Regions from separate parts of the Cupriavidus sp. GW823-FHT07B10 genome, predicted to be linked through region 2. Evidence: predicted binding sites of a transcription regulator. Region 2 holds the regulator's gene; each other region holds the start of a gene.
What was found. Region 2 encodes FNR, which switches genes on or off when oxygen is low (the NO sensors DNR and NnrR bind a similar motif). Its sites were predicted from a motif close to TTGATNNNNATCAA; they were not measured.
Positions count from the first base shown of each region.

Region 1: AC1Q6V_RS33810 (universal stress protein) is a predicted target of FNR. The motif match lies at 2,279-2,292, and genes of this name have one in related genera.
Region 3: AC1Q6V_RS16555 (fatty acid desaturase) is a predicted target of FNR. The motif match lies at 1,851-1,864, and genes of this name have one in related genera.
Region 4: AC1Q6V_RS20960 (MBL fold metallo-hydrolase RNA specificity domain-containing protein) is a predicted target of FNR. The motif match lies at 4,519-4,532, and genes of this name have one in related genera.

Region 1 is NZ_JBXAGS010000032.1:5,369-12,942, forward strand. Features, by position in the region: gene AC1Q6V_RS33795 (DUF2242 domain-containing protein) at 177-1,073, opposite strand; partial or broken gene AC1Q6V_RS33800 (ATP-binding cassette domain-containing protein) at 1,393-1,497, shown strand; gene AC1Q6V_RS33805 (hypothetical protein) at 1,514-1,771, shown strand; gene AC1Q6V_RS33810 (universal stress protein) at 1,668-2,105, opposite strand; gene AC1Q6V_RS33815 (DUF3330 domain-containing protein) at 2,453-2,725, shown strand; gene AC1Q6V_RS33820 (carboxypeptidase regulatory-like domain-containing protein) at 3,076-3,885, shown strand; gene AC1Q6V_RS33825 (metallophosphoesterase family protein) at 3,943-5,070, shown strand; gene AC1Q6V_RS33830 (hypothetical protein) at 5,116-5,577, shown strand; gene AC1Q6V_RS33835 (cbb3-type cytochrome c oxidase subunit I) at 5,617-7,047, shown strand; gene AC1Q6V_RS33840 (cbb3-type cytochrome c oxidase subunit II) at 7,044-7,574, shown strand, end outside.
Region 2 is NZ_JBXAGS010000021.1:80,796-88,369, forward strand. Features, by position in the region: gene ccoN (cytochrome-c oxidase, cbb3-type subunit I) at 1-1,369, shown strand, start outside; gene ccoO (cytochrome-c oxidase, cbb3-type subunit II) at 1,388-2,050, shown strand; gene AC1Q6V_RS29735 (cbb3-type cytochrome oxidase subunit 3) at 2,054-2,218, shown strand; gene ccoP (cytochrome-c oxidase, cbb3-type subunit III) at 2,221-3,138, shown strand; gene ccoG (cytochrome c oxidase accessory protein CcoG) at 3,188-4,660, shown strand; gene AC1Q6V_RS29750 (membrane protein) at 4,690-4,899, shown strand; gene AC1Q6V_RS29755 (hypothetical protein) at 4,896-5,141, shown strand; gene fnr (fumarate/nitrate reduction transcriptional regulator Fnr) at 5,205-5,930, opposite strand; gene AC1Q6V_RS29765 (sulfite exporter TauE/SafE family protein) at 6,009-6,767, shown strand; gene scpB (SMC-Scp complex subunit ScpB) at 7,336-7,574, shown strand, end outside.
Region 3 is NZ_JBXAGS010000006.1:428,486-436,059, reverse strand. Features, by position in the region: gene AC1Q6V_RS16560 (TMEM165/GDT1 family protein) at 1-258, opposite strand, end outside; yybP-ykoY riboswitch at 372-519, opposite strand; gene AC1Q6V_RS16555 (fatty acid desaturase) at 577-1,752, opposite strand; gene guaD (guanine deaminase) at 1,938-3,260, opposite strand; gene AC1Q6V_RS16545 (adenosine deaminase) at 3,337-4,392, opposite strand; gene xdhC (xanthine dehydrogenase accessory protein XdhC) at 4,448-5,437, opposite strand; gene xdhB (xanthine dehydrogenase molybdopterin binding subunit) at 5,619-7,574, opposite strand, start outside.
Region 4 is NZ_JBXAGS010000010.1:88,911-96,484, forward strand. Features, by position in the region: gene AC1Q6V_RS20940 (bifunctional acetate--CoA ligase family protein/GNAT family N-acetyltransferase) at 1-409, shown strand, start outside; gene AC1Q6V_RS20945 (response regulator) at 693-1,091, shown strand; gene AC1Q6V_RS20950 (response regulator transcription factor) at 1,131-1,778, opposite strand; gene AC1Q6V_RS20955 (universal stress protein) at 2,176-3,006, opposite strand; gene AC1Q6V_RS20960 (MBL fold metallo-hydrolase RNA specificity domain-containing protein) at 3,066-4,424, opposite strand; gene AC1Q6V_RS20965 (cation-translocating P-type ATPase) at 4,649-7,363, shown strand; gene AC1Q6V_RS20970 (hypothetical protein) at 7,492-7,574, shown strand, end outside.

The sequences.
Region 1 (7,574 bases), on a different contig from region 2:
TGAGCGACTTCGTCGGGGCTGAGTACCATCGGCAGGATGCGTGGCACGCGCACCCGCGCACCGGACGCATCTTGGCCATGCGTTGGGTATCCGCCCCTGCTTTTACGTCGTTGACGAGAAGGTGCGCTTCTAGCTACGGCACCTCGGCTACAAGAAAAGCGCTATCGAGCGGCGCGTCACGGCCTACCGCTCGCGCCCGCGGCAGGTGGCGCGGACGGTGCAAGCGGTGTGGCTGGTGCGGACGCGGCCGTCGGCGCTGTAGCGTCGAACTTCCCGGCGGGTGCTGCAGTGGCCGTTGATCCATTAGTCGCGTTCGACGTCGGCGAAGGCGACGGTGTGGCTGGAACCGGTGCCGATTCCAGTGCAGGTGCTGCAGCGGGCGGCTGCACCGCAATGGGCGGGGCCGGCGGTGTCGGCACGGCGGGCGTCGTCATCTTCATCGGCTCGCCCCGATGCGTCGGCGCGGGCTCGGGCAGCGGCGCAACGTGCGCCTTCTCCGCGGCCTTCACCGTCGCGCGGTCGCGCCGCACCGGATCGACCTTCAGAAAATGGTTGACCAGATTGAAGAAGCGCTCGTAGAACACGCCGGCCGAAATCGTCTCGCTCGCAATTTTGACCATCGAGTCGCTGCCCGAGCCGATCGGCAACGACAGCGAGCCGAGCACGCTCAGGCCGACGCTGGCCGGCGTGCTGGTCTTCTTCAGCGCGTAGCGGTCCTGTACCGCATTCACATAGGCGGTGCTCGACGTGCCATCTGCGTTCGCGTCCGCGCAGACAACGTGAAAGGTGATCACGACATGCGTGTCGTTGCTCGGCTGGAAATTCTTGCTGCCATCGATCGTATCGGGATGGGCCGAACTCGACACATAACCCTGGCTCAGCAGCGCCCGGCGCGCGGCTTCACAAGTCGCGTCGGAATTCGCCTTGAACGTGCGCGCGTATGGGCTCGTTGCCGTGTCGAACTGCTCCTGCTGATAGAGTGGCGTCGGCGCCGGCGTCGAACTCAAACTGCATGCCGACAAGGCGGCGGCAATCGCGCACAAAACGGTCAACTGGCGGAATCGGTGGAGCATGGCGTCAATCAAAAGCGCTCGGCCATGTGACACGCCGTGAGGCGCGGTCGAGGCGATGCGCCGCATGTGCCGTGTAATTTTCATTTGCACCGGTCGTTTGTGGCGACGCAATCTCGCATGGCCGGGCCGTCATTATAGATTCGTCTGTTGAACGGGGGTTCCGAGCACGCGCGCGGGCTTCCGCGTGGTGGTCGCCACCTGAATGAATTGCCAGAGCGGATCCGGCCGACTCTACGCGGCCGGCTGGAAGCCGGCGGTCGCCCGTTCCGGGACGTACTCGGTCATCGGGCTATACATATCCCCATGACTTTCGGCCAGGCAGCGTCAGCGTGTGGCCATTGCCCGCGCACTGGCAGCAAGTTCGCGCCTGCTGTTGCTGGACGAGCCGCTGTCCGCTTTCGGGCAGCATTCTCGCCGCGCGTGAGAAGGAAAAGCGGCGCATCGCACGCGAGCTTCATGATGACCTGGGCCAGCGCTTGGTGCTGAAGACGGACATGGCCATGCTTGGCGCCGATGTGCAGGGCGGTAAACCTTCCGCGTGCCTGCTGGACGACAGCGACCGTGATCGGCGTCATCGGTTCGCCCCGGCCTCAGCTAGCGGACCACCAGAACCGGGATATTGCAATGGGTCAGCACCTTCTGGGTCTCGCTGCCAAGCAGCAGGCCCTGCAAACCGCCGAGGCCGTGTGACGCCATGACGATGAGGTCACAGTTGCGCTCCTCCCCGGCCCGGATGATCGCCTCATAGGGGTGATTGTGTGTGACGCTGATCATCTCGCAGGCCAGCCCCGCTTCCTGCGCCGCCTGTGAGATCTCCGCCAGGTATTGCTCCGCACGCTGTTCAGCAAGTTGTGCGTAGCGTTCTTGAGTGTCCTCTAGCATGTCAATGCGATGCGTGAAGACATGGAACTCTGGAATGACATGCACTCCGGTAATCCTCGCCTCGAATGCCTTGGCGAGCGTAACCGCAGCGCGAATGGCGGCCTCCGAGAGTGTCGATCCATCGGTGGGCACCAATAGATGCTGGAACATGTTTGCCTCCTCATGGCCGGGCGTTAGGCCCCTAATAAGGCTATGCAACTTAATGCTATGACAATCGCTTCCGACCGGCGCGCCCCTGGCTTGCCGTGGCCGGCAGCGACTTGCCCTGGCCGTGCAGAGCGCCGCCGGACCGGGGCGATTGCCATCAACGGGGCCAGCACCTGCTGATGCATATCAACCACGGCGCTCCGCAAGAGAGGATGCTTAAGAAATAGGAGGCACGGCACTGAGCACTCCATGTTCTCGCTGAACCACCATCCGTTGGCCGACCATCTGGCGGTTGACGTCTATGCGCCGCTGCTGCGAAGAATCGCCACCGCGGTGTCGGGAGTCGCACCATGACCAAGCTTGACCCACCCATCGAACGTGTCCCCTGCGAGATCTTCATGAAGGAAGTACCGAAGTCCGAGGCGATCATCCCCGAGGCATGCGACTACGTCGCCTACTTCTGCGGTCTGGAGTGCTATACGCAGTGGCGCCGTCAGTCCCAAGAGAACGTAGCGCAGGGGAGACTGCACCGCCTCCCGTCGAGCCGCCAGCGTGAGAAAGCTCACGGGGCTCACAGTGACTTCCCGTCGAACAAACGTAAGCGCGAAATTAAGCGCACCTAGCTTTTGCGGCTGAGAGTGGGCAGGCTTGCGTCCGCAACCACTATTTGCGGACGCAAGCATGATCGAAGCCGACTGTGAAGTTCCGCCGCCTTATCGCAAACAGCTCCCTGCAAGATTCGCTGCCTGGCACGAATTCACCGAAGCGGTCCAAGACCAGTCAACTGCTTACCTGAGCAATGGCCTGCATGCCACTGCATTGGCTCCTATCGGCAAGTTGACAGCGCCCATAAATGCGGCTGGTCCGATACACGGCCGCATTTGCAGGCGCACATAAAGACGGTTGCGCTTTGCATTGAGCAGCCTGCGTACTATGCTTCAGCGAAAACAAATCGTGCCCGGTTTCGCATTGAATGACTTCGTGGTGTCCTTACACCGCGTTATTGCCGGGGAATACCGAAGGGAGAGAGCGCATCGCATGGCGCTCGGAGGCGGGAAACATCATGTGTTTCTTTCTTCGCAAAGCTTGCTGCCTGCAACTGGCAGTATTCGGCCTGCTCAGCGTTTCCGCCTTTGCCTATGAAGTCGCCCCGGTCAGCGGCGGCGGCAAGATCGAAGGCAAGGTCACCTTCCAGGGCACCGTCCCAATCCGCAAGATCATCCCCACCAAGGACCGCGAAGTCTGCGGCGGTCCCCGCGATGAACCACAGATCCGCGTAGGCGCCGGCAAGGGCGTCCAGGATGCCGTCGTGTATCTGAAGGAAGTGCCGAAGGGTAAGGCCTGGGGCGCGGCCGACAAGGTTCCCGTGCTCGACCAGGAACACTGCATCTTCAAGCCGGCAATACAAGTGATCCGTCCCGGCAAGCTTGAAGTCACCAGCTCAGATCCGATCCTGCACAACACCCACGGTTTCTACGGGCAGCGCACGGCGTTCAACCTGGCGCTTCCTGAGAAAGGGGTCAGGATCACGCGCGAACTGCCGCGGCCCGGGCTGGTCCGAGTCGAGTGCGACGCGCACGGCTGGATGCTTGCCCACATCTATGTCGCCGACAGCCCGTACTACGCACTGACCGGCGACGACGGCAGCTTCCGCATCGATGACATTCCACCCGGCAATTACACCCTGGTCGCCACGCAGTACTACACCGGCGACACCGAGACGCCAGTCACGGTAACCGGCGGCCAGACCGCGAAACTCTCGATCGAACTCAAGAAGAAATAGAACGTTCAGATTCGCCGCTGCACTTTCATCACACCCCCGGGGGCGGAGGACCGCCAGATGAACTCTTTTGAACTCGAACGACGCGAGCTGCACCGGGCCCTGACCGGCCCGGGCGATCGCCCCGAAGGCGCAGCCGTATGGACGCGCCGCACCTTCCTGCACCAGGCGCTGCTGAAAGGCGTTGCGGGCGCCGCCGCATGCGGTTTCTTCCCCCTCCTCAACACCCTCGACGTGGCCTACGGGCAGACCAGCCAGAGCTTCCGCTTCGCCTGGGTCTCCGACACGCACCTCTACCCCAGGGAGGTCAACTCCCGCTTCGTGGACAAGACGGTTCGCGCCTTCAAGGAAGTGCAGGCGATGAATCCACCGGCTGACTTCATGATCTTCGGCGGCGACCTGGCGCAGTTGGGAGACCCCGTCGAACTGCAACTCGGCGCCGAACTGCTGAAGGAAGTGAAGATCCGCAAGGTCTTCATCCCGGGCGAGCACGACTGGTACCTCGACATGGGGTCGACCTGGAACAAGACCTTCGGCAATACGCCCTGGACCTTCGACCACAAAGGCGTGCGCGTGATCGGCCTGAACACGGTCACCGGCGCACCGGACTTCTGGACGGCACGCAAGATGACGCCGAAAGAGCGCATGGGCTATATGGCCACGCTCGACGGCACGCTGGGCGGCGCCTGGTCGGTGATCGGAGAAAAGCAGTTGCGATGGCTCAACAGCACGCTGTCGAACTGGCCGAAAAGCAGCCCGGTCATCCTATTCACGCATACGCCGCTGTACGAGTACTACCCGCCGTGGAATTTCTGGATCCGCGACTGGCGCGAGGCGCATGAAATCCTCAAGCCCTACGCCAACGTCACCAACGTCCACGGCCATACGCACCAGGTGCTCTACAACGAGATCGGCAAGGTGCGCTCGATCGGCATGCTGGCCACGTCGTGGCCATGGCCCTACGCGCCGGAAGGCGTGCCGCTCCTGACCAAGCCGATGATCCGCGCCGATCCGGGCGATCACTTCGACGGCGTGGGCTGGAGCACGCTGACCATGACCCCGCAGGGACGGGTGGAGAACGAATACAAGATGTGGCGCAAGACGATTTTCGCCGATCAGCCGGCGGATTCCGGCACTGAGGACAACCGCAACCAGGTCCTCAGCCCGCGCATCGCCGACCGGATCTAGACCGGCCAGTACCCTTGATCCGGCGCAGCAATGCGTGAGGAGAGAATGATGAAGAACGACAAATGGCATGCCCGGGCCCTGATGGCGGGGGTAGCTCTTTTGCTGCTACTCGGCTACGACAGCAACCAGCCGATGGCACACAAGGAACCCCACACGGCAGACCAGCTGAAAGCGTTTGAAGAGGTGTTCATAGAACAGGTGAAGGTCGGCGACCAGCTGTTCCACGGCGATCCCGATGCGCAGAAGCGGCTGAACGTCAAGCTCTCGAACACCGGGGTGGCCTGCGCCATGTGCCACCCGTATGCGTCCGACACCCACCCGCATGAGTTTCCCAAGTTCCAGGAGCAGATGAATGAGTTCGCCACGCTGCGCGACATGATCAACTGGTGCATCGAGAAGCCGAACGAGGGCGAGAAGATCGACCCGAACGGGCCGGCGATGAAGGCACTTGAGGCTTACATCTACTATTCGAACCGCAACTCCAAGCTTGACCCCGGACGGCACTGAACCGCGCCGCAGGCGACGACAAGAAGGGAGGACGGCAATATGGCCGAGACCCGCGGCGTAGGAGACGCGTCGGACCCGTTTCCCGATCTGGATTCGCTGATCGACCGCGGGCTTGTCCTCAAGTGGCTGTACTGGGGGCTGTTCTGGCTGATGTTCACGCCCAGCATCGGCGTGACCATTTCCAGCCTGTTCAACTACCCCGACTACCTGGGGACCTCGCAATACCTGACCTTCGGCCGCTTGCGACCGATGCATGTCAACGGCGTGATCTTCGGCGCCTTCTCCACGCTGTTCATCGGCCTGTGCCACTACTTGCTGCCGCGCCTGTGCGGCGTGCCGGTCTGGAAAGGTCAGTGGGGACACTGGCTGGTGTGGGTGTGGAACCTGGGCCTGGTCGCCGGCATGGCCTCGCTGATGCTTGGCTACAACCAGGGCCTGGAAGCCGGCGAATTCCCAATTGCGATCGACGCCGTCATCTTCTTCGTGGTGGCGGTCACCACCGTGCAGTTCCTGATGACGATCGCGCACCGGCGCGAGCCGCAGCTCTATGTGGCCGTGTGGTACCTGATCGGCGCCTTTGTCTGGACCGTGATGAACCTGGTGCTGGGCAGCTTCATCCTGCCCTACACCATCACCGGCATCAACAGCGCCGCGTTTCATGGCCTGTTCATCCACTACATCGTGGGGCTGTGGATCACGCCTGCCGGCTACGTGCTGATCTACTACTTCCTGCCGGCGAGCGTGCAGAACCCGGTCTACAGCCACAAGCTGTCGCTGGTGGGGTTCTGGTCACTGGCGCTCTTCTATCCCTTCGTCGGCATCCACCACTATTTGTACAGCCCCATCGCCGACTGGGCCGAGACGCTGGCGATCATCACCTCGATGCTGCTGATTGTGCCGGTCTGGACGGTACTGCAGAATTTCTTCGGCACCATGATGGGCCGCTGGCACACCTTCACCCAGAACCTGACCGCTAAATTCCTGATCATGGGCTCGCTGATGTACCTGGTGGGGTGCTTCCAGGGCTCGACCGAAGCCCTGCGCTCGATCCAGCAGCCGACGCATTTCAGCGATTTCGTCATCTCGCACTCGCACCTGACGGTTTTCGGCACCTTCGTGGTGTGGGCCATCGGCGGCACCGTCTATGTGATACCCAAGCTGGTGGCGCAGCCGCTGTGGTCGCCGCGGCTCGGCAACTGGTCGTTCTGGCTGATCACCTTCGGCATCAGCCTGATGGGGCTGGACCTGACCATGGCGGGCCTGCAGCAGGGCTACATGCTGATGGCGGGCGTGGAATGGGTGGACTCGCTGGTGGCCATCCGGCCCTACTGGCTGGTCCGCACGACGGCGGGCATCTCGATGGACATCGGCATGTCATTGCTGGTCTATAACCTGATGCGCACCGTGCTGTCGGCCGAGCCCGCCACGGCACCAGGCGCCACGGGCGCCGTACGCGGAGCGTCCACATGACCCCGCGCCGCCCCGATGGCCGCTACGGCCTGCGCTTCTACGCGTTGATCGCGGGGTTCGGCTGCATCTCGCTGGCCGCCTTCGTTCAGGGCGTGCTGCCGATGCTGGAGCCGCAGTCGCGCACCGACAAGATCACCCAGGTGGTGCGCACCGACCTGGGCGAACTCAAGTGGATGGAAGCGCGCGCCACCGACTACACGCCGCTGCAGCTACGCGGCCGCGCAGTCTATACACGCGAAGGCTGCTGGTACTGCCACTCGCAGTTCGTGCGCCCGGTCACCGGCGAGACCCGGCGCTGGGGCCCGGTCGCCCAGGCTGGCGAGTATGCCTTCGACCTGCCGCACCTGTTCTCGACGCGGCGCATCGGCCCGGATCTCTCGCGCGTCGGCCTGAAGTACAGCGATGCCTGGCACCTGGCGCATTTCTGGGATCCGCGCATGCTGTCGCCCGACTCGATCATGCCGCGCTTCTCCGCGCTGTTTTCCGAGCCCCACACCGCAAGGCTGGTGACCGACCAGCAGGGCCGC
Region 2 (7,574 bases):
CTGGGGGATCGTCGGCATGGCCGTCGGCGTGCTGCTGGCAGCACAGCTGATCTGGCCCGAACTCAACTTCAACACACCCTGGCTGTCGTTTGGCCGGCTGCGGCCGTTGCATACCAATGCGGTGATCTTCGCCTTCGGCGGCAGCGCGCTGTTCGCGACCTCGTACTACGTGGTCCAGCGCACCTGCCAGGCCCGCCTGTTCTGCGGCCCGCTGGCCGCGTTCACGTTCTGGGGCTGGCAACTGGTCATCGTCGCCGCCGCCATCACGCTGCCGCTGGGGATCACCAGCTCCAAGGAATACGCGGAACTGGAATGGCCGATCGACCTGCTGATCACCGCGGTCTGGGTGGCCTACGCGATCGTGTTCTTCGGCACCATCGTCAAGCGCAAGACCCGGCATATCTACGTCGCCAACTGGTTCTTTGGCGCCTACATCCTGACCATCGCGCTGCTGCACATCGTCAACAACATCGAGATGCCGGTGTCGCTGTGGAAGTCCTACTCGGCCTATGCCGGCGTGCAGGACGCGATGATCCAGTGGTGGTACGGCCATAACGCCGTGGGCTTCTTCCTGACCACCAGCTTCCTGGGGATGATGTACTACTTCATTCCCAAGCAGGCCGAGCGCCCGATCTACTCCTACCGCCTGTCCATCGTCCACTTCTGGGCGCTGAACTTCACCTACATGTGGGCCGGCCCGCACCACCTGCAGTACACCGCGCTGCCGGACTGGGCACAGTCGCTGGGCATGGTGTTCTCGCTGATCCTGCTGGCGCCGTCGTGGGGCGGCATGATCAACGGCATCATGACCCTGTCGGGGGCCTGGCACAAGCTGCGCACCGACCCCATCCTGAAGTTCCTGGTGGTGGCGCTGTCGTTCTACGGCATGGCCACGTTCGAAGGCTCGATGATGTCGATCAAGACCGTCAACGCGCTCTCGCACTACACGGACTGGACCATCGGTCACGTGCACTCGGGCGCGCTGGGCTGGGTCGCGATGATCTCGATCGGCTCGCTCTACTACCTGATTCCGCGTCTGTTCGGTGAGAAGCAGATGTACAGCGTCCGGCTGATCGAGTGGCACTTCTGGATCGCGACCATTGGCGTGGTGCTGTATATCGCCTCGATGTGGATCGCCGGGGTGATGGAAGGCCTGATGTGGCGCGCCACGCAGCCTGACGGCACGCTGACCTATGCCTTCGTCGAAGCGGTCAAGGCCAAGTACCCGTTCTACCTGATTCGCTTGCTGGGTGGCCTGTGCTTCCTGTCCGGCATGCTGCTGATGGCCTACAACGTGCTCAAGACCATTGTCGGCAAGCCCGCCGTGGATGCGCCGATTCCGGCCAGCATCACTGCCTCTGCCCACTGATCAATCCAGGATAGAAAGATGTCCGACAAACAACGCTTCTTTTCCCACGAAACGCTGGAGAAGAACATCGGCTGGCTGATCATCTGCACGATCCTCGTGGTCAGCATTGCGGGTCTGGTCCAGATCGTGCCGCTGTTCTTCCAGCACTCCACCACCGAGCCGGATCCGGGCATCACCCCGTATTCGCCGCTGCGGCTGATGGGCCGCGATATCTATATCCGTGAAGGCTGCGTCGGCTGCCACTCGCAGCAGGTCCGCACGCTGCAGGCCGAGACCGAGCGCTACGGCCACTTCTCCACGGCGGGCGAGTCGGTCTACGACCACCCGTTCCTGTGGGGCTCCAAGCGCACCGGTCCCGACCTGGCGCGCGTGGGCGGGCGCTACTCGGATGACTGGCAGCGCATCCACCTGCGCAATCCGCGCGACGTGGTGCCGGAATCCGTGATGCCATCGTACCCATGGCTGGAAAAGGCCGAGCTGCCCACCAACGACATCCAGGCCCGCATGCGCGCGCTGGTGCGCCTGGGCGTGCCGTACACGGATGCCGAGATCGCCAAGGCACCAGACGAGCTCAAGGGCAAGACCGAAGAAGATGCGCTGGTTGCCTACCTGCAAGGCCTGGGCACCAACCGCCGCAACGTCCGCGTGGATTCCGCCGCGGCTGCGGCACCCAAGGAGTAAGCCATGGCCATGATCACTGCCATTGCGACCGTCGTGTCGATGGTCGTCTTCCTGGGGATCTGCTGGTGGGCCTGGTCCGCCGGCCGGCAGGCCGCTAACCGGGAATCCGCCATGCTGCCGTTCGCGCTGCCTGACGAAACCACGACAACATCGAGCCGGAACACCTAGCCATGAGCGATTTCATTTCCGAATTCTGGAGTTATTACATTGCCGCTATCGCGCTCATCGGCATCGTCTGGTGCGTGTGGCTGCTGTTCTCGCAACGCAAGGTCGCCAAGACCGCCGGCGGCACTGAAGACACCGGCCATGTCTGGGACGGTGACCTGCGCGAGCTGAACAACCCGTTGCCGCGCTGGTGGATGTGGATGTTCCTGCTGGCCTGCATCTTCAGCCTGGCCTACCTGGTGCTGTACCCGGGACTGGGTTCGTATGCCGGTGTGCTGAAGTTCTCCACGCAGGGCGAACTTGCCGCGCACCGCGCGGCGCAGGAGAAAATGCAGAACGAGATCTACTCCAAGTACCTGAAGATGGACGTCAAGCAGGTGGCGGCGGATCCGCAGGCGCGCGAGATCGGCCAGCGGCTGTTCCTGAACTACTGCGCACAATGCCACGGCTCGGACGCGCGCGGCAGCCGCGGCTTTCCGAACCTGACAGACAGCGACTGGCTCTATGGTGGCGAACCCGACATCATCCAGCAGACCATCACCAAGGGCCGCAATGGCGTGATGCCGCCGTTTGCCGCGGCCATCGACGCCAAGCAGGCGGGCGACGTGGCGCAATACGTGCGCTCGCTGTCGGGCCTGTCGTCGGACCCGATCCGTGCGTCGCGTGGCGAGGGCGCCTTCAAGACGACCTGCGTGGCATGCCACGGCGCCGGCGGCAAGGGCAACCAGGCGCTCGGCGCGCCCAACCTGGCGGACAACGTCTGGCTGTATGGCAGCTCGGAAGGCAGTATCGTCGACGCAATCCTGAAGGGCCATAACAACCACATGCCTGCGCATGAGGAGATCCTGACGCCTGAACGCATCCGGATGCTGACGGCCTATGTCTGGGGTTTGTCCAATACTGGGGGCGGAGCCGGGCAATGACCGACGACTCATGTGAGCGGGCGCTGGCAGCTCGCGGGAGAGCATGCCCATGAACGCACCCGGGACCGAAGAAATGGCCCGGGCGGCCGACCTGCAACGGTCGGCCGCTGCGCCGGGCGAGACCTCTGACGAAACGCTCTACGAAGTCCGCCGCAAGATCTACCCGCGCTCGGTGACGGGCGCATTCTCCAGCTGGCGGGTCTGGCTGGTGATCCTGACCCAGCTGATCTACTACGGCACGCCCTGGCTCCAATGGAATGGCCGCCAGGCCGTGCTGTTTGACCTTGGCGAGCGCAAGTTCTACATCTTCGGGCTGGTGCTGTGGCCGCAGGACGTCATCTACCTGGCGGTGCTGCTGGTCATCTCGGCGCTGGCGCTGTTCCTGTTCACGGCGATCGCGGGGCGGCTGTTCTGCGGCTATGCCTGTCCGCAGACGGTCTACACCGAGATCTTCATGTGGATCGAACGGCGGGTCGAAGGCGACCGCATCGCACGCATCCGGCTCGATGGCGATCCGTGGAGCCTGCGCAAGTTCCGTCTCAAGGCGACCAAGCACTTCCTGTGGGTGCTGATTGCGCTCTGGACCGGCTTTACCTTCATCGGCTATTTCGCACCGATCCGCGAACTGGGCGGCGAGGTGCTCAGCCTGTCGCTGGGGCCGTGGCAGTCGTTCTGGATGCTGTTCTACGCGTTCGCCACCTGGGGCAATGCGGGCTTCATGCGCGAGCAGGTGTGCAAGTACATGTGCCCGTATGCGCGTTTCCAGAGCGTGATGGTGGATCGCGATACCTATGTCGTGACCTACGACGTCGGCCGCGGCGAGCCGCGCGGAAGCCGGTCGCGCAAGACCGACCACCACAAGGCGGGGCTTGGCGACTGCGTCAACTGCAGCATCTGCGTGCAGGTGTGCCCGACGGGCATCGATATCCGCGATGGCCTGCAGTACGAGTGCATCGGCTGCGGCGCCTGCATCGACGCCTGCGACCAGGTCATGGACAAGATGGAATATCCGCGCGGCCTGATCCGGTACACCTCGGAAAACGCGATGCGCAAGGGCTTGTCCGCGGCGGCATCACGCAAGCGCCTGCTGCGCCCGCGCGTGGTCATTTATTCCGTGATCTGGGTGGCGTTGCTGGCCGGGTTCATGGCTTCGATCGCGCTGCGCACGCCGCTGAAGGTCGACATCATCCGCGACCGTGGTGCGCTCGGCCGTGAAGTGGAAGGCCGCTGGATCGAGAATGTCTATCGCCTGCAGCTGATCAACACCACCGAAGCGCCGATGCAGATCAGCGTGCGCGCCGACAGCGACGAACTGAAGAACCTGACCGTGGAATACGACAAGCAGGCCGAATCGCTGGCGCCGACGTCCAACCGGTTGCTGCCGATCCGGATCCGCGTGCCGATCGAGGCCGCGGCGCAGGGCACGCACAAGATCAACGTGACGGTGACGAGCGAAGGCACGGAGCGGGGGCATGCCGAAATCCGGCAATCCACCAGTTTCATCGTGCCGCGCGATTTGTGAAGCTAGGTCGTCAAGATGAAGGGGGCAAGATGAGTCAGCAAGGCAATCCGTGGTGGAAGGAGCCGTGGCCGTGGCTGTTGATGAGCGGCCCGCTGGTGGCGATGGTGGCGTGTGGCGTGACGATCTGGCTGGCATCCACGCATCCGGACATGCCGGTGCAGGGTGCAACGCGCCATGGCCTGGTGGTCGAGAAGGCCGACGCCGCGCCGCCCAAGGCTGCCGCTGTGAGGCAGCCATGAGGTTGCGCTGGCTGATGTGGGTACTCTGGCCGGCGTTCCTGATGGCCGGGTTCGCGACCGCGACGGTGTTTTCGGTGGTGGATCCCGGTGACCTGAACTTCTTCGGCCAGCCGATCGAAGCGTCCCGCGAATCGGTCTACACCGTTGGTTTCCTGATGGCCTGGGTGTTCTGCGCGTTGTCCAGCGGACTGACGCTCTACACCATGCCGACGCGGCTCAGCGATACCGACGAACTGGAATAAGCGGATCGGTGTGAGGTCTGCGCTGCCATGTCCGCATGCGGTACCTGGCAGCGCCTTGGCCGCTTAGCAGGAGCGGCTGTAGAGCTGCTTGATGCCGTCGATGTCCACGAGCTTGACGTGGCGCTGGCGAATCTGGATCAGGCCGGCTTCGGCAAAGCGGGAGAACAGGCGGCTGACGGTTTCGAGCTTCAGGCCCAGGTAGCTGCCGATCTCTTCGCGGCTCATGCGCATCACGAACTCGGACGCCGAATAGCCGCGTGCCGACAGGCGCTCAGAGAGGTTGATCAGGAAGGCGGCAAGCCGTTCCTCGGCGCGCATCGAGCCCAGCGTGACCAGCATCAGTTGGTCATGCGTGATTTCCTTGCCCATCAGGCGCAGGAACTGCTGCTGCAGCGACGGCAGGTCTGCCGACAGGGACTGCAACTCGCTCATGCGGACCACGCAGACTTCGGTGTCCTCCAGCGCGGCGGCATCGGAGGCATGCTGCATCTCGCCCAGCCCGTCGAGACCGACAATTTCGCCGGGCAGGTGGAAGCCGGTAATCTGCGAGCGGCCGTCTTCAGTGGTGACGTGGGTCTTGAGCGTGCCAAAGCGCACGGCATAGACCGCGGTGAGCGGATCGCCCATGCGATACAGGGTTTCACCCTTGTGCACACGGATGCGTTCCTGAACCAGCGTGTCCATCTTGGCGAGGTCTTGCTGCGACATGCCGACCGGAAGGCACAGCTGCCCCATCGCACAGGTGGAGCAGCGTGGTGACATCTCGGTAATGGGAATGGAGGTGAGCAATTGGAACCTGCTAGAAATGGCAGCGAGGGCGCGATAACGGCATTTTACCGTGCGATGTGATGTGGTAGGGAGTGAGAATTGACACTTGGCGTACTGATCAGCGTTTTTCTGCTGGCTTTGCTGGGCGGGGTCCACTGCGCCGCCATGTGCGGCGGCGTGGCGCTGGCCGTGGAGCAGCGTCACGGCGCGGCGGCGACGATCAGTCTGGTGCCCAGCCGTGCCGCCTGGCTCGGCGAGTTGCTGATAATGCACCTGGGCCGGATCTCGACCTATATGCTGCTTGGGGCCGCGCTAGGCGCGGTCGGTGCTTCGGCGTGGAAACAGGACTATCTGCCGGTGCAGCGCTGGCTGTTCGGCGCGGGCAGCGTCATGCTGCTGTGGTCGGGCTGGCGGTTGCTGCGCGGCAACACGTTTACCGTCGACTGGCTGGAGCGGCTGGCGTCGCGTGCCAGCGCAGCGGTGGCGCGCCGGCTGGGTGGCGTGGCACGCGGCATGCCGTCCTTTGTGCGCGCACGCGGCGGCCTGGCGCGGAGATACGGCGTGGGCCTGGCGTGGGGGCTGGTGCCGTGCGGCATGGTCTATGGGGCGCTCACGCTCGCGCTGCTGGCGGGCAATGCGGCGTCCGGCGCACTCGTGATGGGCGTGTTCGGGCTCGGCACACTGCCTAACCTGCTGGTGCTCTCCGGCCTGTCAGGCTATTTGCGTACGCTGTCGCGACGTCCCGGCGTGCGCCTGGGGGCCGGCCTGGCGGTAATGGCGTTCGGCGGCCTTGGCATTGCGCGAGCGGTGCTGTTGCCACATTCGCTGGCCGAGCATGGATTCTGCCTGGTGTTCTGAGGCGCCGGCGCTGCGCCGGCAACGGATGATGGTTGCAGGCGGGGGCGGGAATGCCATACAATCGCCAACATTGCGGTATCGCGCGGTGTCTTGTGAGCCGCGGTAAGCAGCGGGCGAGCAGCGCCAGGCGGCCTTCATACCAGAAGGTGAGTTCAGGGCAGGGGAAGCGGAAGGTTTTCGATGCCCGTCCCGTCCCCACAGTCCATCCGGTTCAAAAGATCTGGTTCAAAAGTCCGGCTGGCACTGCGGTGTTGGCGATGCCGGCCTTGCTCCCGATACCCGTTTTTCTTGCGTCCGAGGCCTTCAGTTCGCTGACAGCGACGTCCGGTATGTGCGGACGCGCTACGCAAGAGGTTCGCTGGCTGGCCCATAACGGCATGCGAACGATCTCCTGCCGGAACGCCCGGCAACTCGATGCAAAGATAGGGAAGTGCACGGCTTGGATGCAGCAGGTATCCGGCTAGCTGCGCAATGAGATGGCGGTGGCTTTCGCACCGCTGTATCCAAAATCTCCGGTGCCCCGGATCCGTCCGGGAGCAGGTGCAAAGACAGGCTGCACACCATCAACATGAATACCCAAGAGGCGAAGATCGTCCTCGAGACGGCGCTGATCTGCGCGCAGGAACCGTTGCGCGTCAATGATCTGCGGCGGCTGTTTGACGACGACGTCGGCGCAGACACCATCCGCGTGCTGCTTGATGAACTGCGCCAGGACTGGCGGCCGCGCGGCGTGGAACTGGTGGCCCTGGCCAGCGGCTGGCGCTTCCAGAGCCGGCCGGAAATGCGTGAATACCTGGATCGGCTGAA
Region 3 (7,574 bases), on a different contig from region 2:
GGGGATCAGCATCCATGCCGCCATTGCGATAAAGCCCAGGCCCAGGATCCAGCGCAGCAGGCTTTCGCCCAGCACATGCGTGATCCAGCCGCCGAGCGCACCGGCAAAGCCGTGGTTGAACAGCGTGGCGATCAGGATGCCAAGGATGATGGGAACGGGCTTGCGGTAGCGCGCGGCCAGCACCAGCGACAGCAATTGCGTCTTGTCGCCCATTTCAGCGAGGGCGACGATGCCTGTGGAGACGAGGAAGGCTTCCATATTGGTCTTGTGGGTAACCGGGCCGCAATGCATCGCGAGATGCCAATGACGCACACCTTCCCCGGCCCGGCCAGAAAGGTATGGTCATCGGTCTCGCCAGGCTGGACGCTGCCGGGTCCGTATCAGTACGGCCGGGCGGGTCCGGAGCTGCGCACGCCATAACCGCAAGCGGTCAAGTCTGTTGACGTACGCCCCTGTCCCCCGGAGTCCGCATTGCGCGGCGCGGTGAGAGCAGGGCGGCTACTCCCCAATGGAAGCGGCAATTATAGCGGCGGGGGGGGCAGGCGTCCACCTGCCCCCGCCACAAGGCCTGCACCCTCAGCCGGGTACAGGCGCGTTGTCGCTGGTCTGGCGGCCGCGGAAATCGGTCCAGCACAGGGCCTTGAAGTCATAGAGCTTGCAGCGGCGCGCGGTATCGAAATACCAGCGCCAGGAGAAGTTCTCGATGATGATGCGGCCCGGCAGCGCGTGCTCCAGCAGTGCCTGGGCGCGCTTGAGGCGGTACAGCGGCACGCTCATGTCGACGTGGTGCGCGGTGTGTTCCATGATGTGGTGCAGCGCCGCGCCGATGCCGTGGCGGAAGCGCAGGTGCACGGTGGTCGAGACAAAGGGCTGTGCCTTGGCCCACATGGCCTTGGTGTCATACCAGGCGACGCTGGTGTGGGTGTGGTGCACATACAGCACGAAGCCGACGGTGACGTTCCAGACCAGGAATGGCAGCACAAAGCCCGCGCCGGTCAGCAACCACACCGACTGCTCCGTGGCCAGCGCCAGGCCCGCCAGCGCGCCGATCCAGGCCAGCCCGAAGGCGGCTACCAGCACACAGTCGCCGGTGAAGATCGGGCGGCGCGTGGCCATCTGGCGCTTGCTGGGGAAGAACATCTTGCACCACCAGATTTCCACCAGGTAGTACAGGCCCGGGCCGAAGCCAGTGCGGTAGATGCGCTCCATCACGCGGCGCCAGCGCGGCAGCGCGTTGAATTCTTCCAGCGAGTAGGGCGCCCAGACGAAGTCGAAGCCCTTCAGGTTGGTATAGCCATGGTGCACCACGTTGTGGCCGACTTCCCACAGGCTGTACGGCGTCAGCGAGGGCAGGAAGGTGAGCCGGCCCAGCCACTTGTTCAGGCCGCGGCGCGGGGTCAGGCTCTGGTGGCAGGCATCGTGGCCGATGATAAACAGGCGCGCGATGATCAGCCCGGCCAGCACGCCCAGCGCCAGCTTGGCGGCCCAGTGCTGCGCCAGCACCACGCCGGCCAGCACGGCGCCGAACAACAGGTAGTCGAAGGCGAACAGCAGCAGTGCGCGCGGAGTGCTGCGCTGGCCCAGCGGGATCAGCCAGCCGCGGATGATCTTGCGCGAGGGCAGCGGGGCGTCCGGCGCAATCGGCTCCGGCAGCGGGGCGTGGTTGGGCGCGCCCTTGCGCGCGGCATGGGGCACGTCATGCGGGCCACTGGCGCGCTCAGGGGCGTGAGCGGCGGATTGGAAAGCGGTCATGCGGAACCTTCTGATTGCGGTCGGATGGGTAAGGGCGCACGGCGCGCAGAACGGCCGCGGCGGAACCGCAAGGTTAGAAGGCTTTGTCGAAGACGGCCTTGACGGTCGTCAAGCCGGAGGCGGGGGCGAAGCGGTAAAAGCGCGCCCGCCGCATGACGGCGGGCGGCTGCTGGCCAGGTGACGGATCAGGCGGCCGGCACGTGGGCGGCCTCGCCCATCACATAGACGCTGTCGATGACGCGGTCGTCGCCCAGCATGGCAAAGGCGAACAGCTCTTCTTCCAGCGTTTCCGAGCGGTTGCTGCGGCGGGCGATCAGCGGCGTGGCCTTGGGGTCCAGCACGATGAAATCGGCCTCGCAGCCAACGCTGAAGCTGCCGACGCGGTCGGTCCAGCCCAGCGCCTCGGCCGCGGCACGGGTGGCCAGGTAGAACATGCGCAGCGCGGTCAGGTAGTAGCCGCCCATGCGCGCCACCTTGTGCGCCGCGTTCATGGTGCGGAACATCGAGAACGAGGTGCCGCCGCCGACGTCGGTGGCCAGCGTCACGTTCAGGCGGTTGGCGTCGGACTGGTGGAAGTCATAGAAGCCGCTGCCCAGGAACAGGTTGGAGGTGGGGCAATGCGCCACCGCGGCGCCGCTGTCGGCCAGGCGCCGGCGGTCGTCCTGGTCCAGGTAGATGGCGTGGCCGTACATCGCGCCCGGGCGCAGCAGGCCGTAGCGGTCGTACACGTCCAGGTAGCTGCGCGCGTCCGGGAACAGCTCGGCCACCCATTTGACCTCGTCGCGGTTCTCGGCCACGTGGGTCTGGATAAAGGCGTCCGGATAGGCGCGCGCCAGCTCGCCGCAGGCGGCCAGCTGCGCCTCGGTCGAGGTCGGGGCAAAGCGCGGTGTGATGGCGTAGGCCAGGCGTCCCTTGTTATGCCAGCGCGAGAGCAGGTCGGCGGAGTCCCGGGCACCGGTCTCGGCCGTATCGCGCAGGAATTCCGGGCAGTTGCGGTCCATCATCACCTTGCCCGTGACCATGCGCAGGTTGCGCGCCTCGCTTTCGGCAAAGAGGGCCTCGGCCGAGGCCTTGTGCACCGTGCTCCAGACCACCGCGCTGGTGGTGCCGTTGCGCAGCAGTTCCTCGGTGAAGAAGCCGGCCACGCCGCGCGCGTAGTCGGGATCGGCAAAGCGGCGCTCTTCGGGGAAGGTGTAGGTCTCGAGCCAGTGCAGCAGGCCCGGCGACGGCGACGCGATCATGTCGGTCTGCGGGTAGTGCACGTGGGTGTCGATAAAGCCGGGCACGATCAGCTTGCCGCGGTGGTCGACGATCTCGGCGTCGGCCGGAATGCGCGCAGCCAGCTGCGTATAGTCGCCGGCAGCGGCGATGCGCCCGTTGGTGACGATCAGCACCCCGTCGTCCCAATACTGATATGCATCCTCATGGAATTGCGGATCGCGCAGGAAATGCAGCACGCGGCCGCGAATGGCACGGGTGAGGGAGTCAGTCTTGGGGTTGGTCGTCATGGTGTGTCTCTTGTGGCCGGCCCGCGCGGAACGGCATGGTTCAAGCAGCGGGCCGGGCTATTGGCATGCGCCGCGCTCAGGCCGCTGGGGCCGTTGCGGGCGGGGACTTGGGCGGGCTCGACCAGAAGTGGTCGACTTCCGCCAGGAATTCGGCCTTCTGCATGGCAGGCAGGAAGGCCGCTTCAAAGCTGTTGCGGGCAAGCTTGTGGGCATCGGCCGCGTCCAGCGGCAGCGCCTCGAAGGTGGCTTCCCAGTTGGCGTTCATATAGCCGCCGAAGTAGGCAGGATCGTCCGAATGCAGCGTGATCACCACGCCGGCATCGAGCATGCGCTTGAGCGGGTGGTCGCGCAGGTCCGGGTAGACCTTGAGCTTGACGTTGGACAGCGGGCACACGGTCAGCGCCACGCGCTCGCGCGCCAGGCGTTCCACCAGCGCCGGATCGTCGATGGCGCGCACGCCGTGGTCGATACGCTGCGCCTTGAGGATGTCGAGCGCGTCGGTGACGTATTGCGCCGGACCTTCCTCGCCCGCGTGGGCCACCAGGTGCAGGCCCAGCTCGCGCGCCCTGGCGAACACGCGCGCGAACTTCTCGGGCGGGTTGCCTCGCTCGGACGAATCCAGGCCCACGCCGACAAAGCGGTCGCGGTAGGGCAGCGCGGCCTCCAGCGTGGCGAAGGCGTCTTCCTCCGGCAGATGGCGCAGGAAGCACAGGATCAGGCTGCTGGAGAAGTCATATTCGGTGCGCGCCTGGGCCAGGGCATCGGCGATGCCGTCGATCACCACGCCGATGGGCACGCCGCGCGCGGTATGGGTCTGCGGATCGAAGAAGATCTCGGCGTGGCGGACGTTGTCGGCGACGGCGCGCTTGACGTAGTCCATGGTCATGTCGAAGAAATCTTCCTCGGTCAGCAGCACGCTGGCGCCGGCGTAGTAGATGTCCAGGAACGACTGCAGGTCGGTGAAGGCGTAGGCGGCGCGCAGCGCCTCGACGCTGGGATAGGGCAGCGCCACCTGGTTGCGCTGCGCGAGCCGGAAGATCAGTTCCGGCTCAAGCGTGCCTTCGATATGCACATGCAGTTCGGCCTTGGGAGTGCGGCGGATCTGTTCCGCGAGCGCGGCATCGATGGTCATGGGGGCCTCGTTTCTGGGCTTTTCTGTGCCTGCCGGCGGGGCCGGCGGCACGGGTTCAGGGATGCACCGCCTCCGGGCGGCCCAGACGCAGCGCGGCAAGGCGCTGTTCGCGGACCTGGAGCAGCTGGGCGACGATGGCTACCGCAATCATAGCCGGAGCCTTGTCGGTAATCCCGGGAACCCCCATGGGGCATGTCATTTCCGCAAACCGGGCCGGGTCGATGCCGTGCTCGGCCATGCGGTGTTCAAAGCGCGCGCGCTTGGTCTTGGAGCCGATCAGGCCGAAGTAGGCGAAATCGGTGCGCTTGAGGATTTCTTCGCACAGGGTCTGGTCCAGCGCATGGCTGTGCGTCATGACCAGGAAGTAGCTGCCCGCGGGCGCCTGCGCCACTACCGCTTCGGGCGTGTCGCTGGCCTCGGCCTCGACATTGTCGGGCAGCCCGCCGGGGAACAGCGTGTCGCGCTCGTCGACCCAGTGCACGCGGCACGGCAGCGTGGCCAGCACCTTGACCAGTGCATGGCCGACATGGCCCGCGCCAAACAGCACCACGTGCATGGTGTCGGGCACCAGCGTATCGGTCCAGCTGCCGTCGGCGTGCAGCGTTACGCCGGGGGTCACGGCATGGCTGTCGCCATGGGTGATCGCGCCGCTGGCCGGCACCTGGCGCTGCAGTGCCTTGCCGGCGGTGAAATTGCGTTCGACCGCGTCAAGCCAGTGCAGGTCGGCTTCGCCCAGCACCTCGAATGCGAGCTGCACCACGCCGCCGCAGCACTGGCCCAGTGCCGGCCCGAGCGGGATGCGCTCGATCCGGCGTTGTTCACCGCGCACCAGCATCTCGCGCGCGATATCCATGCCGCGCCACTCCAGGTGGCCGCCGCCGATGGTGCCGACCAGGTCGTCGGCGCTGACCAGCATGCGGATGCCGGCCTCGCGCGGGGCCGAGCCCTTGACCTCGACGATGGTGACCATCGCCGCCGGCACGCCGGCGCGCACCATGCGGGCGGCGTCGGCGAAGCGGAAGGGTTTGAGCGGTGCGTCCTGCATGTCGGGGGCCTTGTCGGTGTTGCCTGGTTGCTGCTTGATGCTGTGGTGCTGCCTGCGCTGTGTCATCGCAAGGGTGGCGCGCGCCTGCTTCTTCCACCGGCCCCATGCCCGTCAACGCGGCCAAGGGGGGAAAGTCCGGGGGCGCCCGCAGGCGCGCGCTTCCTGCGATCGTTCCGCCAGCTCAGGCTGGCTGCGCCGCGGCTTCGCGCACGGCGTCGACGGCGTCCAGGATCGCCTCGCTGGTGGCCGGGGCCTTCAGCGGCGGGTTGATGCGGTAGTCGCCAACGGCAGCCACGGCGTCGCGGATCGCGAAGAACACCGAGAACGGCAGCAGCAGCGGCGGCTCGCCCACGGCCTTGGAGCGGTGGATGCTGTCCTCGACGTTGCGGTTCTGGAACAGGCGCACGTTGAATTCCTCCGGGCAGTCGTTGACCGTCGGGATCTTGTACGTGGACGGGGCGTGCGTCATCAGCTTGCCGTCCTTGTTCCACCACAGTTCCTCGGTGGTCAGCCAGCCCATGCCCTGGATGAACGCGCCTTCGACCTGGCCGATGTCGATCGCCGGGTTCAGCGAGCGGCCGGCGTCGTGCAGCGCGTCGGCGCGCAGCAGCTTCCATTCGCCGGTGAGCGTGTCGACCAGGACCTCAGAGCACGCGGCACCGTAGGCGAAGTAGTAGAACGGGCGACCCTGCAGCTTGCTCTGGTCCCAGTGCAGCTTGGGCGTGGTGTAGAAGCCGTCGGACCACAGCTGCACGCGCGCCACGTAGGCTTCGCGCGCCAGCTCGCCGAACGACACGCGCACCTCGCCGGCGCTGACCAGGTCATCGTTGAAGCGCACCTCGGACGGCTCCACGCCGGCCTTGCGCGCGGCAAACACGGCCAGGCGCTCGCGGATCTGGCGCGCGGCGTCCTGCGCGGCCTTGCCGTTCAGGTCGGCACCGGTGGAAGCTGCGGTGGCCGAGGTATTGGCCACCTTGCTGGTATCGGTCGCGGTCACGCGCACGCGTTCCATGCGGATGCCGAGCTCATGCGCCACCACCATCGCCACCTTGGTGTTCAGGCCCTGGCCCATCTCGGTGCCGCCGTGGTTCACCAGCACCGAGCCGTCGTTGTAGACGTGCACCAGCGCGCCGGCCTGGTTGAAGTGGGCCACGTTGAACGAGATGCCGAACTTCACCGGGGTGATGGCGATGCCCTTCTTCAGCACCGGGCTGGTGGCGTTGAAGGCGCGCGTGGCTTCGCGGCGGGCGCGGTATTCGCTGCTGGCCACCAGTTCGTCGATCAGCTCGTGGATGACGTTGTCTTCCACGGTCTGGCCGTAGGGCGTGACGTTGTGCTCGGTCTTGCCGTAGAAGTTGGCGCGGCGCACGTCCAGCGAATCCTTGCCGACCGTGCGGGCGACATTGTCCAGGATGTACTCGACCGCGAACGCGCCCTGCGGGCCGCCGAAACCGCGGAAGGCGGTATTGCTCTGCGTGTTGGTCTTGCCGCAGTAGCCGTCGATCTGCACGTTCGGCAGCCAGTAGGCATTGTCGAAGTGGCAGATGGCGCGGGTCATCACCGGGCCCGACAGGTCGGCCGAGAAGCCGGCGCGCGACACCATCTCGACCTTGACGCCCTCGATATGGCCTTCATCGTCGTGGCCCACGGTGTAGTCGAACACGAAGTCATGGCGCTTGCCGGTGATCATCATGTCGTCGTCGCGGTCCGGGCGCAGCTTGACCGGGCACATCAGCTTCCAGGCGGCCAGCGCGGCGCAGCAGGCGAACAGCGCCGACTGCGACTCCTTGCCGCCGAAGCCGCCGCCCATGCGGCGGCATTCGACCAGCACCTGGTGCGCCTGCCAGCCGAGCATATGGCACACCGCGTGCTGCATTTCGGTCGGGTGCTGGGTCGAGCACCACACTTGCATGCCGTCGTTCTCGCGCGGCGCGGCGTACGAGATCTGGCCTTCCAGGTAGAACTGCTCCTGGCCGCCCAGGTGGATCTTGCCGCTGTCCTGGTGGGCCGCGCTTGCGATGCGCGCAGCGGGCTCGCCGCGCGTCAGGTGCATCGGCGGCAGCACATAGCTGCCGGCCTCGTGCGCGGCTTGCGGCGACAGCACCGGGGGCAGGTCTTCGTAGTCGATGGTGCCCAG
Region 4 (7,574 bases), on a different contig from region 2:
CACGTTCCGCGAGCCGGAACACAGCCAGTTGGCAAGGCTCACGCAGATCGACTACGCGCGCGAGATGGCGTTCATCGCGACGACTACCGATGCATGTGGCCAGGCTTCCATCCTGGGAGAGGTCCGGGCGGTTGCGGATCCGGACAATGTCCAGGCAGAGTTCGGTATCGCCGTGCGCTCGGACTGCAAGGGACAAGGACTGGGAAAGCTGCTGCTCGACAAGCTGATCCGCTACGCGCGCGAAAAGGGCATCGGCGCGCTGGTGGGCTGCACCATGCAGCACAACCGGGCCATGCTGACGCTGGCGCGCACCTGCGGCTTCAGGACCAGCATCGCGGCCGGCGCCGACGGTGTCAGTCTGCACCTTGCGCTGCGCGAGGAGAATGCCAGCGTTCGCACGCAGGGTTGAGGCATCGCAATCGGCACGCGCGCGCAAGGCGTTGGCAATTTCGATCGCCTTCAGGCGCACTGCCGGCGGCGGCCGCTTTCCTGAGACAAGCCGGTAGCCGACAACCTCGGTTGCAGACGCCACCCAGCCGGCTTGCTTGTCGAAACTGTCGTACTCGCTACTGCCAAGCCGGCAAGGCGTGCGCGCGCATGTCAGGGATCACTGACAGTGCCTTCTGCCCCCCTGACGCGACTCTCAGCCGCCCCTGATTTGCCACCGCAAGGGGAGCCGCGATACTAGGACCATGCCAGACCGCAATCCTGCCCGCCTGCTTACCGTGTACTTGCTCGAGCATGCCAATGCGATCCGAACCAGGCAGCTCGGCCTGCTTGGGCGAATGCCTGGCATCCGAGTCGCGGGTGCGGGCGCCAGCGCAGCCACGGAACTTGCCCCGCTCCTGCGTCATCGCCCCGACGTCGTCCTGATCAGCCTGGGCACGGGCTATGCTCATGCGCTCCAGGAGGTCAGGACGCTGAGGTCGACGCTACCGGATTCGATCGTGATCGTGCTGGCCGACAACCTCGGCCCGCCGCTGCGCCGCGCCTGCCTGAAGGCAGGCGGGAGCTACTGCTTTGACAAGACGCTGGAACTCGATGCGCTGCGCCAGACCCTGGCCGGGCTGGCTGCGACTTCGGGGCGATAGGGCACAAAGCCAGCGGCCGACCGACGCTGCACTGTGGCACTACAGGTCCGCATCGTCGTCGAACAGATGATTGCGCATGGCATAGCGCAACAGCATGGCTTCATTGGGCATCTGCATTTTTTCCATCAGCCGCATCTTGTAGGTGCTCACGGTCTTGGCGCTGACGCACAGTGCCGTGGCGATCGCCGTGATGGGCTCGCCCAGCACCAGCCGCCGGTAGACTTCCAGTTCGCGGTCCGAGAGCCTCAGGTGCGGCAGGTCGTCGCTCTGGTCCTTCAGCCCGCTTGCCAGCTTCGTGGCCATCGACTGGCTCACATAGGTGCCGCCCCGGGCTACCTGGCCGATGGCGGACACCAGTTCCGTAGCCGCGCTTTCCTTGGTCAGATAGCCCGCCGCTCCAGCCTGGAACGCACGAACGATGTATTGCTCCTCGGCGTGCATGGTCAAGACCAGGATGCGCAGGGCCGGGTGCTCGCCGCGCAGCAAGCGGATCAGTTCCAGCCCGCTCCTGCCGGGCATGGAAAGGTCAAGCAGGAGCACCTGCGGGGTGCATTCCCGTACCATCCTGGGCACTTGTGTACCATCTGCCGCCTCGCCGACGACCTCGAACACACCGGCCCGTTCCAGGATATGCCGCAGGCCATCCCGTACCACAGCATGGTCATCCGCAATCATCACCCTTGTCATGCCCGTTCCCCTGCTCTCGCGGAAATCGCACGACCAGGCGAAAGCCATCGTCGGGCGAACTCTGGACAAGGCTGCTCGCCTGCGGAGCGGATGAAGACGCCTTCAGGGGCATGCTCTCGTCACTATTACCTTGCCAATGGACTATAGAGTTTGTGCGCGGAAAGGCAACGGCATGGGAAGCGAGATGCGGCTCAGAACCGGAAATTCGCAGGTACCGGCGACGTCGGAGCCACAACCCGTGTGCCGACACCGGCTGAGCCACGCACGTTGGAAACTAGCTCAGGATGCGGCTCGGGTATGTCGGCAAACCAACATTCGGCCGGCACGCAATGTGCCGGCCGAACGAGCCTGCGGCCAGGCCATGCGCTGCCACTGCCCCACCGGCAGCGGTCACCCGTCAGTGCGACATGAAGACTGGCAACGATGACTGACGCACCAGGGCGCGGGTGGTGCCACCCAGCACCAGCTCCTTCAGCCTGGAACGGCCATAGCCGCCGGCGACCAGCAGGTCGGCCTGTACCTTGCAGGCAAGTTGCGGCAGAACGTGGTCGGGGTCGCCCTCCCCGACAACCAGATCGGCATTGATGCCATGGCTGGCCAGCCACGCTGTCAGCCGGTTCCCGCTGTCACGGCAGGTCTCTTCGTCAATGGCAGCCGCGCTGACCACCAGGGCGGTAACAGCACTGGCATGCGCGAGCCACGGCAATGCGTCCGCTACTGCCCGCGCGGCCTCTCGACCGCCGTTCCATGCGATCGCGACATGACCACCAAAGCGCGGGCCGGCCGCGCCCGGCACCAGCAGGATGGGCCGTCCGGCATTGAGCATCGCATACTCCGCAACCCCGGCCAGCAGCGCCGGCACATCGGCATCCGCCGACGGCGGTGCGGGAAGGATGAGATCGGCGAAACGCCCCTCGTCGGCAAGCGCCCAACCGGATTCAGCGTCGATAATGATGTGCCGGGTGGGGATGTCCGGCGACACTTGCCTGGTCAGCGTGTCGAGGGTCTCCTTGTGACCGGCAACCAGCTTGTGCAGCTGGCTGGCGGCAAGGGCCGCGTATTGTCCGGCTTCTTCGCCCGCCCCGCGAAACGGCTCCAGGTTTGTTCCAGTCGCAGTCAGCCCGACCACGCTGCCGCCGAATTTCGCGGCAACCCGTGCGGCTGTTTCAATGCGTGCCGACCGGGCAGAATCTTCGCTGAGGTCGACGAGGATGGTTCTGAAGTCCATGACGTGATTCCGGTTTGGCAGACGTAACGAAAGGCGCACATATCAGGCGCCGGCCTGGATCAGTCGAGCGGATAGGAGCGCCGATATTCCGGCATGGTGACCGCCCAGCGCAGGTCGCGCTCGATGTGCTGGCGCAGCGCATCGCTTGCCTGTGGCTCGCCGTGCACGACAAACGTACGCCGCGGCGCCTGGTGAAAGCCGCCGAGCCAGGTCATGAGTTCCGCGGCATCGGCATGTGCGGACAGGTTCTCCACCTGCTCCACCGACGCATGCACGGCGATGTCCTTGCCATGGACGCGGATGTCGCGCCGGCCTGCGGCCAGCGCTGCGCCGCGCGTACCCGCCGCCTGGAAGCCGGAAAGCAGAACGGTGTTGCGAGGGTCCGGGCCGTAGGCGGCAATATGGTGGACCACACGACCACCGGTAGCCATGCCGCTGCCAGCCAGGATGATCTTGGGACTTCGGTCGTGGTTCAGCCAGATCGACTGCTCCATGCTCTGCACCGGGGTGGCGAGATTGCAGGCTGCGGCGCACTCTTCGCGGCTGATGCGCAGCTCTTCCGGATGCAGCGAGAAAATCATGGTCGCGTCGATGGCCATCGGGCTGTTGAGGTACACCGGCACGTCGGGGATTCGCTTGAGTTCGCGCAGGCGGTGCAGGCAGTACAGCAGGCTCTGCGTGCGCCCTACCGCAAAAGCGGGGATGATCAAGCTGCCGCCGCGGCCAATCGTCCGGCTGACGATCTCGCCGAGCACATCGAGCGGGTCGTCGTCCGGATGCCGCCGGTCGCCGTAGGTTGACTCCACCAGCAGGTAATCCGCCTGACGCACCATCTCCGGCGCGCGCATGACGATGTCCTGCTGCCGCCCGAGGTCGCCTGAGAAGACGATGCGCTTGCCGTCGACGAACAACGTGACGATAGCCGCGCCGATGATATGTCCGGCCCGGGCAAACTCGGCCTCTACGCCGGGCACTACCTGGAAGCGCTTGCCGAACTGCATCGGCTGGAGCCGCCGCATTGCTCGTGCAGCGTCGGCTGCTGTGTAAAGAGGCAATGCGGGCCGATGACGCGAGAAGCCCTTGCGGTTCGCATAATCGGCGTCTTCTTCCGCCAGGTGGGCGCTGTCTGGCAACAGGATTCCGCACAGCTGCGCGGTGCCCATGGTGCAGTGCACGCTGCCGCGGAAGCCGTTGCGCACCAGCAGGGGCAAATACCCGCTGTGGTCGATGTGGGCATGGGTCAGCACCACGGCGTCGAGCTTGGCCGGATCGAGCGGCAGTGGGTCCCAGTTGCGCAGGCGCAGGGTCTTGTATCCCTGGAACAAGCCACAGTCGACCATGACCTGGTGACGGCCGGTATCGAGCAGGTACTTGGAGCCGGTGACCGTATCGGTCGCGCCGAGGAATTGCAGTTGCATGCTGGTGTCCTTTGACGCTTGCGCAAGGCCGTTGGCCCCGCCACGGGTGCCGCTGGCCGATACAGCCAGTCTAGGAGGGGGAACCGGGTGGTGGTTGATCCGGATCAATCATGCGGAAACGCGAGTACCTACGCTTGAACAGTGTCCGGACCCGCCCGCCGCACGTGGCGTACGCCCAGGGTGTGCACGCGTGGCTCCGCGCCGGGCATACCTTGGGAAACCTCATGCAAAATCGCTCCAGCGCGTTGCAAACGGATCGCCCCCGATCTCACGAAGAACATTCCGGCACCCGGGATCGCGTCGATCCGGGACATGTCCCACCCGGCCTGACCACCGCGCAGGCTAATGCGCGGCTGGCCGAGGTGGGCCGCAATGTGCTGCCTCAGGCGGCCCCTAGGTCGGTGGCCGCGGTGTTTCTGCGCCAGTTCCTCAGTCCGCTTATTTACATTCTCCTGGCCGCGGCAGCGGTGTCGCTCGCGTTGGGTGACCTGAAGGATGCACTGTTCATCGGGGCAGTACTGCTGATTAACGGCGTCATCGGCACCGCACAGGAGCATACGGCCGACAAGGCGGCCGTGGCGCTGCGCAAGATGGAGCAGCCCCGTGCCACGGTGATCCGGGACGGCATCCAGCAGGAGATCGATGCAAGTACGCTGGTACCGGGCGACCTGGTGGTGCTGGAAGCCGGCAACCGAGTGCCGGCCGACCTGGAACTGACCTCCGCCATTGACCTGCAGTGCGATGAATCCCTGCTGACTGGCGAATCGCTGCCGGTGCGCAAGCTCTCAGCATGTGATGCCAGCAACGCCCCAGCGAGCGCCCGCCAGTGCCTGACCTTCGCCGGCACGGTGGTGCTCCGCGGCAGGGGCCACGGCATCGTCGTGGCAACTGGCGCTGCCACGCAAATTGGCCGGATTGCGCGGGAACTGGGCCGCGAATCCATCTCGCAGCCACCTTTGATTCTCAGGCTCCAGCGTTTTTCCCGACTGATCGCGGTGGCGGTAGGCGTGGCTGTGGCGTTGCTGGTGTTGGTGGGTATGCTGCGCGGCATGGCATTGCGCGAACTGTTCATGATGTCGGTCGGACTGGCGGTGAGCGCGATCCCCGAAGGACTGCCCGTCGCCATTTCGGTGGCGCTGGCGATCAGCATGCGGCGGATGGCGAAGGCCCATGTGATCGTGCGCAAAATGCCCGCCGTGGAGTCGCTTGGATCCTGCACCATGATCGCCACCGACAAGACCGGCACCCTGACCATGAACGAGCTTGTCGTCACCGATATCCGGCTTCCCGACGGCACGGCGTTTTGCTGCGACGTCGGACACGATCTGGACAACTGCACGATCCGCGCCGCCGGCACCACCGACCATGACGCGAGAACGCGGGTAGCGGCCCTGCTAAGGGCCGCGGCGCTGCCAAACGAGGCCCAACTATCCAGGGAGCGTGATGGCTGGACTGGCACCGGGGACAGCGCGGACGTGGCGCTGCTGGCCGCAGCGCACAAGGGGGGCACCGTAGCCAATGAGATCCGACAGCGGTACCCCTTGGTGGCCCGTATCCCGTATGAGCCAGACCTGCGGTACGCGGCCTCGTTCCACCGGCACGAAGAGACGATCCGCGTGTTCGTCAAGGGAGCGCCCGAGACTCTGATTGCCATGTGCGACCAGGCGGACGTTCGCGGCCATGCCGTGCCGATCCGGCGCGAAGGACTGCTTCGGGAAAAGGCAGCGCTGGCCGCGCAAGGACTACGCGTGCTGGCGTTCGCAGAAGGCACGATTGATGCAGAGCCGGACGGGTTCTACGGACACGGGCACCTGGTCAACCTGACCTTTCTGGGAATGGCAGGCATGAAGGATCCGGTTCGCCCGGAGGTCCCGGACGCTATCCGACGCTGCTACAGCGCCGGCATCGACGTGGCGATGGTGACTGGCGACGATCCGTTGACAGCCAGCGCAATTGGCGCGCAGGCGGGGCTGCGCTTTACCACGGACCAGGTCGTGACGGGCGAGCAGGTGCGCCAGGCCGAGAGCAAGGGGCCGCACGGACTCGACCAACTGACCCGCCGTGCGCGCATCTACGCCCGCGTCAGTCCGGATCAGAAGCTGTCCATTGTCCTGTCGCTGGCAAGAACCGGCCATTTCGTGGCAGTCACCGGCGACGGCGTCAACGACGCTCCTGCGCTCAAGCACGCACACGTCGGTGTGGCCATGGGCCGAAAGGGAACTGAAGTAGCGAAGGAAAGCGCAGACATAGTCCTCACCGATGACAACTTCGCGTCCATCGTCAACGGCATAAATGAAGGCAGGGTGGCGTACGCGAACATTCGCAAAGTCATCTTCATGGTGGTTTCCACGGGCGCGGCCGAAATGGTTCTGTTTCTGCTGGCGATTCCCCTGGGCCTGCCAATGCCATTGCTGCCGGTGCAGCTGCTGTGGCTCAACCTCGTAACCAATGGCATCCAGGATGTGGCTCTGGCTACCGAGCATGCGGAAGGCGACGAACTGTCATATCCGGCGCGCAAGCCCCGGGAGCCGATCTTTGACCGCGTAATGATCCGCCGCATCTGCTATTCGACTCTTGTCATGGGCGTAGGGGGATTTGCAACTTTCTACTGGCTGCTCGACCGCGGCTATCCCCTAAACGAGGCACGCAACCAATTGCTGCTGCTGTTTGTGCTGTTTGAGAACTTGCAGACGTTTAGTAGCCGTTCAGAGCGCCACTCCGTATTCCGACAGGGGGTCTTCGCCAATCCGATGCTGGTGGTCAGCGTACTGGCTGCCCAGTTACTCCATATCGCTGCCATGTACATACCCGGGCTAAGCGACACGCTCGGTCTCACACCTGTGTCGGCTACGACGTGGGCTGGACTGTTGTCGCTCGCGCTCACATTGACGATTGCAGTGGAGCTGGACAAATGGTGGAGCCGGCGGTGCAAGCTGTAGCGGGAGACCGGTGCTCGCCAACTCAGAATTCCATCACCCCGTTGGCCACGGAGCACAGGCGCCGCTCTTCCCACAGAAGCCAATAGGGCATGGAGGGGACACCACTTCTATATACGCCAGTGCGCGACATGAAGCTGTCGGCGGTCATCGAGAACTGGGATACCGCATGCTCAGGCAATACGGCCGGGTGTGCGCACACGCACTCGTCCGT